Regions from separate parts of the Rahnella sp. 1L-D-7-B-C2 genome, predicted to be linked through region 1. Evidence: predicted binding sites of a transcription regulator. Region 1 holds the regulator's gene; the other holds the start of a gene.
What was found. The regulator PurR, encoded in region 1, represses purine synthesis genes. The targets are predictions, from matches to a motif close to CANGCAAACGTTTGCNTG.
Positions count from the first base shown of each region.

Region 2: the regulator PurR is predicted to act here: its motif matches at 1,483-1,500, upstream of ypfJ (KPN_02809 family neutral zinc metallopeptidase).

Region 1 is NZ_JBXAVQ010000002.1:306,570-310,186, reverse strand. It holds gene AC0Z7K_RS05050 (S6 family peptidase) at 1-987, opposite strand, end outside; gene purR (HTH-type transcriptional repressor PurR) at 1,361-2,386, opposite strand; gene cydH (cytochrome bd-I oxidase subunit CydH) at 2,720-2,809, shown strand; gene AC0Z7K_RS05035 (C40 family peptidase) at 2,976-3,617, opposite strand, start outside.
Region 2 is NZ_JBXAVQ010000007.1:25,999-29,615, reverse strand. It holds gene bamC (outer membrane protein assembly factor BamC) at 1-688, shown strand, start outside; gene purC (phosphoribosylaminoimidazolesuccinocarboxamide synthase) at 745-1,458, shown strand; gene ypfJ (KPN_02809 family neutral zinc metallopeptidase) at 1,683-2,558, shown strand; gene AC0Z7K_RS13405 (DUF441 domain-containing protein) at 2,682-3,134, shown strand; gene AC0Z7K_RS13400 (tRNA(Met) cytidine acetyltransferase TmcA) at 3,136-3,617, shown strand, end outside.

The DNA of each region.
Region 1 (3,617 bases):
TGAGTTCAGCTCAGCATTGCTCGCCTGAGTGGGCAACGCATAGCTAACACCGTGCCATTGCCACTGAGAGCTCCCCTGAGTAATTGCCGTTTTCCCCCAGTGAATATCGCCGTCGGCAGCAATATCGTTGACATCAGGGTCAGTGTTTGCAGCAATTATTGACTCAAGATACGCAGTTTGCATGTAAGTTTCGTAGGACACATAATTGCCATATGGCATTGTTCCGCTGTGGCGGTCGTGAAGGCCTGCTAATTTCCATTGTTTATCCACACTGTCGTAGACATAAGTCGGACTTCCACTGTCACCGGATGTACCTGCAGTGGACAGTGGTGTTAGATTGGCGTCATTTGGGCCGGCGTTCGTCCAATAAAGCCATTGATCGTTTTCCATTGGGTTAACAACCGTTCCCCCTGATTTCCAGGCGTAAGAAATGGCTAACGAGTTTGCCTGCCCTGTGACAGGGTCAACCTGATATTGATGCCCTGTACCTACGCGTGCTAAATATTTATACCTTTCACGATCGCTTCTCAGTTCAGTCTGTGAAACATAAGGCACAGTAGCGGCATCAGTGACGACTTTATTCAGACGCGGGGATTGAAAATCTTGGGGCGTATCTGCGGGATATCCTGGATCATCATTTCTGGCAATAAATTTATAGCTGTAAGCGTATTTAGCGCCATTGCCGAACTTGCTCGATGTGAACTTGGTATTGTGCGCAACGCTGACGATATAGGACGGCGCTACGAGTGTTCCCGTGGCGTAATCATCCGTAGAACTGAAATCAGGCATTGGGAAATTCAATATGCCCGCAGATGTTCCATCCAGTTTAAACACTTCTATATTTTCTGCTCCGGGGGTATATTTACCTTTGTTTTCAGCGAAGTCCCGGTAGTCTTGTACCGAGACATCTTCACGCATTATTCCTGCATGAGTATTGAAAATAGCGCAAGAGATCAGTGTTGCGAGTAAACTTGGCTTCCATTCCATTAAATTTCCTTACTTCCTTTTAAAAGACGCAAGATATTAATTGAACCTTATTGGGAAGTGAAATTATAATTGTAAGGGCCTGTTCAGGCGGGTGGTATATAATACCTATTCATTTGAAATGTATAATGAAATATCACCTCAAAATGTTTTTTATATCATTTATGTTTTACAAATAACTCACGTGTATAATATTACGGTTAATTATCAATTGCGGTGAATTAATGCGCATGGCAAATGAATTCATATAATAATTAAAAGGGAAAACCTGATTTTCCTTAAACAACATTCACTTTAAATTAACGTGCTCGTAGCGAAATAACGCCTGCAAAGGCAGGCGCAATAAGGTATTAACATCAGTTATAACAGGCAAATATTAACGGCGATAGTCACGGTACGGCCCGTCAGCCACCGAGCGGCGTTCTACCAGTTTCGGATGTACCTCGATGGTCTGCGATTCTTCACGCTTACTGACGATGCGATCCAGCAACATCGTGAAGGCCATTTCGCCCAGGCGCTCTTTCGGCTGATGCACCGTGGTCAGCGCAGGTGAGAAGTAACGGGCATTGCGAACGTTATCATATCCGATAACGGAAATGTCCTGAGGAACGCGTAAACCAAACTCATCGGCTGCACAAATCGCGCCCATCGCCATGACGTCGCCGCCACAGAAAACGGCGGTCGGGCGTTGTTTTTGCATCAGGATTTTCTGCATCGCCTGGTAACCTGACTCAGGTTCGAAATCACCCTGAACTACCCATTCTTCACGCAAAGGAATATTGGCTTCCGTCAGCGCTTTCACAAAACCCTGAAAGCGGCCACCGCCGGTGTTACGCGCCAGCTGCCCTGGGATCACGCCGATATCGCGATGACCGCGTTCAATCAGATAGCGTCCGGCCATGTAACCACCTTCAAACGCATTATCGATAATGCTGTCGGTGAAGTTTTTACGCGCTTCGCCCCAGTCCATGACGACCATTGGGATTGACCGGTATTCTTCCAGCATGTTCAGCAGTTCATCAGGATATTCCGCACACATCACCAGCAAACCATCGACACGTTTTTGTGCCAGCATCGCCAGATATGCCTGTTGCTTATCCAGATTGTTGTGTGAATTACACAAAATCAACGTATAGCCTTTGGAGAAGCAACTGTTTTCCACGGCTTCAATCACTTCTGCAAAATAGGGCGCTTCGCTCGAGGTCGCCAGCAGGCCGATCGTTTTAGTGTTATTGACCTTCAGGCTGCGTGCGACGGCGCTTGGCGAGTAGTGCAAGTCTTTGATGGCCAGCAGAACCGCGGCTTTAGTGTCTTCGGCGACGAAACGTGTTTTATTGATGACGTGCGACACGGTTGTGGTGGAAACGCCAGCGCGCTTTGCGACATCTTTAATCGTTGCCATGTAAGGAATGACTCCTGAACTCACGTGTTTCAGCACGTTAGCATTATGTTAATCGTTTGCTTGCGTGGATTTCACTGCGAGCTAATAAAAAGGCAGTGAAATCGTTGGGTGAGTTCGTCAGAGTGAGGCGTAAAGCGCCCTCGGGAGAAATCGACCGGCACACAGGCGTGGTAACCGACAATTTTCTCTTATATTGCAGGAAAGTGGAAGTGTTATTGTAGGTTATCGGGCATGAATCAACGCGGGATTTTAGACGTGAAGTATGAGAAAATGCGTTGGCACACATTTAGTGTGGCTAAATGAAGCGCCACAATTGATCTGTAAGGGGGTTTTATGGACCGCAATCTAAAATTGTCATTAATCACCACGGTTTGCGCTTTGCTTGTGATTGTCGCTTTCAGCTTCACCGCAGTGATGAACTAAAAGACGCGCAAGTCAGGCAATAAAAAGGGCGATTACCTGTTACAGGAATCGCCCTTTTCAATTTTACGCAGTGACCTTTAGCGCCGATACTCTTCCCTGCAGAAACGCTTCGTTAAATGCTATTCAATGGCTGATTAGCGAAACTTCAGACTTAACGAACTGTTTATTATCGGATCGTTTTCGGGGTCATTACCCGACGTGCGCCTACGTAATGGTCTTGCCAGTAATCATCGCCCAGAGAGGTGATTTTGATGTCTTCACCGGTACGCGGTGACTGAATAAATTTGCCGTTGCCAACGTAAACCCCGACATGGTCCGCGGCTCCGCGGTTATTGATTCTAAAGAACACCAGATCGCCCGATTCCAGCTCGCCGCGTTTTACCGGCGCTGCGTCGCGCAGGTGGTACATTTCGTTGGCCGTGCGCGGCATCTTAATGCGAATCAAATCTTTGTACGCGTAATAAACTAAACCACTGCAATCGAATCCCGTATTAGGTGAGGTGCCACCCCAGCGATAAGGCTTGCCAACCTGATGCATCAGCTTTGTCATCGCCGTTTGCTGCGCATGTTGATAACGTTTCTTATGCGTCGCACTTAATGTAATCGGCTTACTGTCTTCTTCAACTAACTTTTTACCTTTGCGGTGTCGACCATAAGGTTCTTTCCTGCTGGCCTTTGTCGTGGTGTTTTTTGCCAGAGCCCGGGTTTTAGATTTCTTATCGGCTTTGCTTTCGGCCCGCGTGGTCTTGAGTGTTTTTTCTTTTTTGCTCTCAACGTGGGTTGCGGCCCGCGTCGTTTTTAGGGTTTT
Region 2 (3,617 bases), on a different contig from region 1:
GGTGAAAGCCGTTCAGCAAAATAATTACAAAATTGCTAACCGCGATGACGCTAACCAGACGCTGACCACCGATTTCGTCGACTGGAATCGTGCAGATGAAGACTTCCAGTATCAGGGCCGTTACCAGATTAGCGTGAAACAGCAGAGCTACCAGTTAGCGCTGACTGTGAAAACGCTTGAACTGAAACAGCAGGATAAAGCGGTGACCGCATCAGCTGAAATCCAGCGTTATAACAGCCAGATGATGAACTCCATCACCTCTAGCCTGGATAAAGTGCAGCAGGATACGCAAGCCCGTCTCGATAACCGTCGCGTTGGCGAAATCGACGTGCAGAGCGGCGCGGATGATACCGGTCTGCCGGTACTTATCGTGCGTTCCAGCTACGGCGTCGTGTGGGATCGCTTACCGAATGCACTGGCGAAAGCCGGCATGAAAGTGACCGACAGCAGCCGTCCGCAGGGGACATTGTCCGTCACCTACAAACCGTTGAATGACGATGCGTGGCAGACACTGGGTGCGAAAGATCCGGGCCTCACTTCCGGTGATTACAAACTTCAGGTTGGCGACCTCGACAACCGCAGTAGCTTGCAGTTCCTTGATCCGAAAGGACATGCTCTCAGCCAGTCGCAGAACGACGCGATGGTGGCGGTCATGCAGGCCGCATTTAGCCAGAGTAGTGCAAAATAATACCAAGGGGCTCCGGCCCCTTTTTACATCTGTTTTTTCCACTGGAGTAAGTAAAGATGCAAAAGTTAGCTGAGTTGTATCGCGGCAAGGCGAAAACCGTCTACACCACTGAAAACCCGGACCTGCTGGTGCTGGAATTCCGTAACGATACGTCAGCACTGGATGGTCAGCGTATTGAGCAGTTCGACCGTAAAGGTATGGTTAACAATAAATTTAACCATTTCATCATGGCTAAGCTGGAAGAAGCCGGGATTCCTACCCAAATGGAACGCCTGCTGTCTGACAATGAAGTGCTGGTGAAAAAACTGGATATGGTCCCGGTTGAATGCGTTATCCGTAACCGTGCTGCCGGATCGCTGGTAAAACGTCTGGGCATTGAAGAAGGTCTGGTTCTGAATCCGCCGTTGTTCGATCTGTTCCTGAAAAACGATGCGATGCACGATCCGATGATCAACGAGTCTTACTGCAAAACTTTCGGTTGGGTGAACGAAGAACATCTGGCGCGCATGAAAGAGCTGAGCTACAAAGCTAACGACGTGCTGACCAAGCTGTTTGACGACGCCGGTCTGATCCTGGTTGATTTCAAGCTTGAGTTCGGTCTGTTCAACGGTGAAGTGGTGCTGGGTGATGAATTCTCACCAGACGGCAGCCGCCTGTGGGACAAAGAGACGCTGAACAAGATGGATAAAGATCGCTACCGCCAGAGTCTGGGTGGCCTGATCGAAGCTTACGAAGAAGTCGCTCATCGTATCGGCGTAAAACTGGACTAAGCAACGCTTAGTTTTTAGCCCGGACGCGCAATCGTTTCCGTCGCGGGCTTATGCCAGAACGGGTGGTAGTTTCGCCACCCGATTTTTTATCCCGCATTTAATTTCCTCTTTTTCGCCCTGTTTTATTTCATTTAATTCCTTCTGACCTAAAATTACGTCCCTGCGCGGATGGTATTAACCGCGCGCGCTGGCTAGTCTTTATAAAAACAGTCTGGAGGTGGAGTATGCGTTGGCAAGGGCGTCGCGAAAGCGACAATGTAGAAGACAGACGCGGACAGGGATCCAGCGGCGGTGGTCTGGGCGGCGGCGGTATGCGCATCCCTCTGCGCGGCAAAAGCGGCATTGTGATTATCATCGTCGTGCTGGTCGCCGGGTATTACGGCATCGACCTTTCTCCGCTGATTGACGGCGGACAGTCCGGCAATGCACAGCATCAGACGCAATCCCAATCCATCAGCCCGAAAAATGATGAGCAGGCGAAATTCACTTCCGTCATCCTCGCTTCGACGGAAGATACGTGGAAAGAGATTTTCCAGAAACAGGGGATGACGTATCGCGAACCGAAACTGGTGATGTATCGTGGCGCGACCCGCACCGGATGCGGCACCGGACAGTCGGTCATGGGGCCGTTCTATTGCCCGGCGGACAGCACAGTGTATATCGATCTCTCTTTCTATCAGGAATTGCAGAACAAACTGGGCGCGGGCGGTGATTTTGCACAGGGTTACGTCGTCGCCCACGAAGTGGGCCATCACGTGCAGAATCTGCTGGGCATTGAGCGCAAGGTGCGACAGATGCAGCAGGGGGCGTCGCAGGCGGTGGTGAATCAGCTGTCGGTGAAAATGGAATTGCAGGCCGACTGCTACGCCGGTGTCTGGGGGCATTCGATGCAGGAGCAAAATGTTCTTGAAGAGGGCGATCTGAAAGAAGCGCTGAACGCTGCGCAGGCAATCGGCGATGACCGTCTGCAACAGCAAAGTCAGGGGCGCGTGGTGCCGGACAGCTTTACGCACGGCACGTCACAGCAGCGTTATGACTGGTTCAAACGTGGTTTCGATACCGGTAATCCGGATCAGTGCAATACCTTCGCCAGCCGCTGATTTCGCGGCGTCGCGACCATTCAGTTCTGGTCTGCCTGCAAAAACTGTTCAATAATCAACGACCGATACAGAAAGGCTCTGCGGAGCCTTTCTGCCTTTCTGACAGGAAACGCAGGGAACGCTATGGCTTTTCTCGATCCAACCCTTTTGATCTTACTGGTCTTCGCCGGACTGGGCATCATCAGCCACAACAGCGCAGTGACTATCGCGATGTTTTTCCTGCTGACGGTGCGCATCACGCCGCTCAATACCTTCTTCCCGTGGATTGAAAAATATGGCCTGACCATCGGCATTATTATTCTGACCATCGGAGTGATGGCCCCGATAGCCAGTGGAAAAATCAGCGCCAGCACTGTCGTACATTCATTTTTCCACTGGAAATCCATCGCCGCCATTTTGGTCGGCGTGCTGGTATCGTGGCTCGGCGGACGCGGGCTGACGTTGATGGGTACGCAGCCGCATCTGGTCGCTGGTTTGCTGGTTGGCACGGTGCTTGGCGTCGCGCTGTTTAAAGGCGTGCCGGTCGGGCCGCTTATCGCCGCCGGACTGCTCTCCATGCTGGTCGGGAAAACCTGAGATGATTGCCGTATCGGCCACATCGTTACAACAACAGATGCTGCGCCAGGGCGTGCGGCGCGTGCTGGTGTTCAGCGGTGAGGCGGACTGGTGCATGGCGCAGGCTCTCGAATTTTCGGGCCATAACGCCGGAGACTGGTTGTGGATCAGTGATTCGCCGCCCGTGGGAGTGAACGCCTGCTCACCGTCTGCGGCGCATTCGCTGCTCGGCCAGGATATTTTGCACGGCATTTTTGATGCCCGCGCCGGGTTGAACGTGGACGCGCTGGCGGCGTTTTCCGGAACACTTAAGGCCGGAAGCTGGCTGATTTTGCTGGTGCCAGACTGGTGCCGCTGGTCGCAGTTGCCCGACGCCGACAGCCTGCGCTGGAGCGAACAACCACAGGCGATCCCCACGCCGCGTTTTATCCGCCGTTTTCAGGCATTACTGGAAAGCACGCCGCACGTCGCGCTGTGCAGGCAACATCATCCTTTTTTACTTTC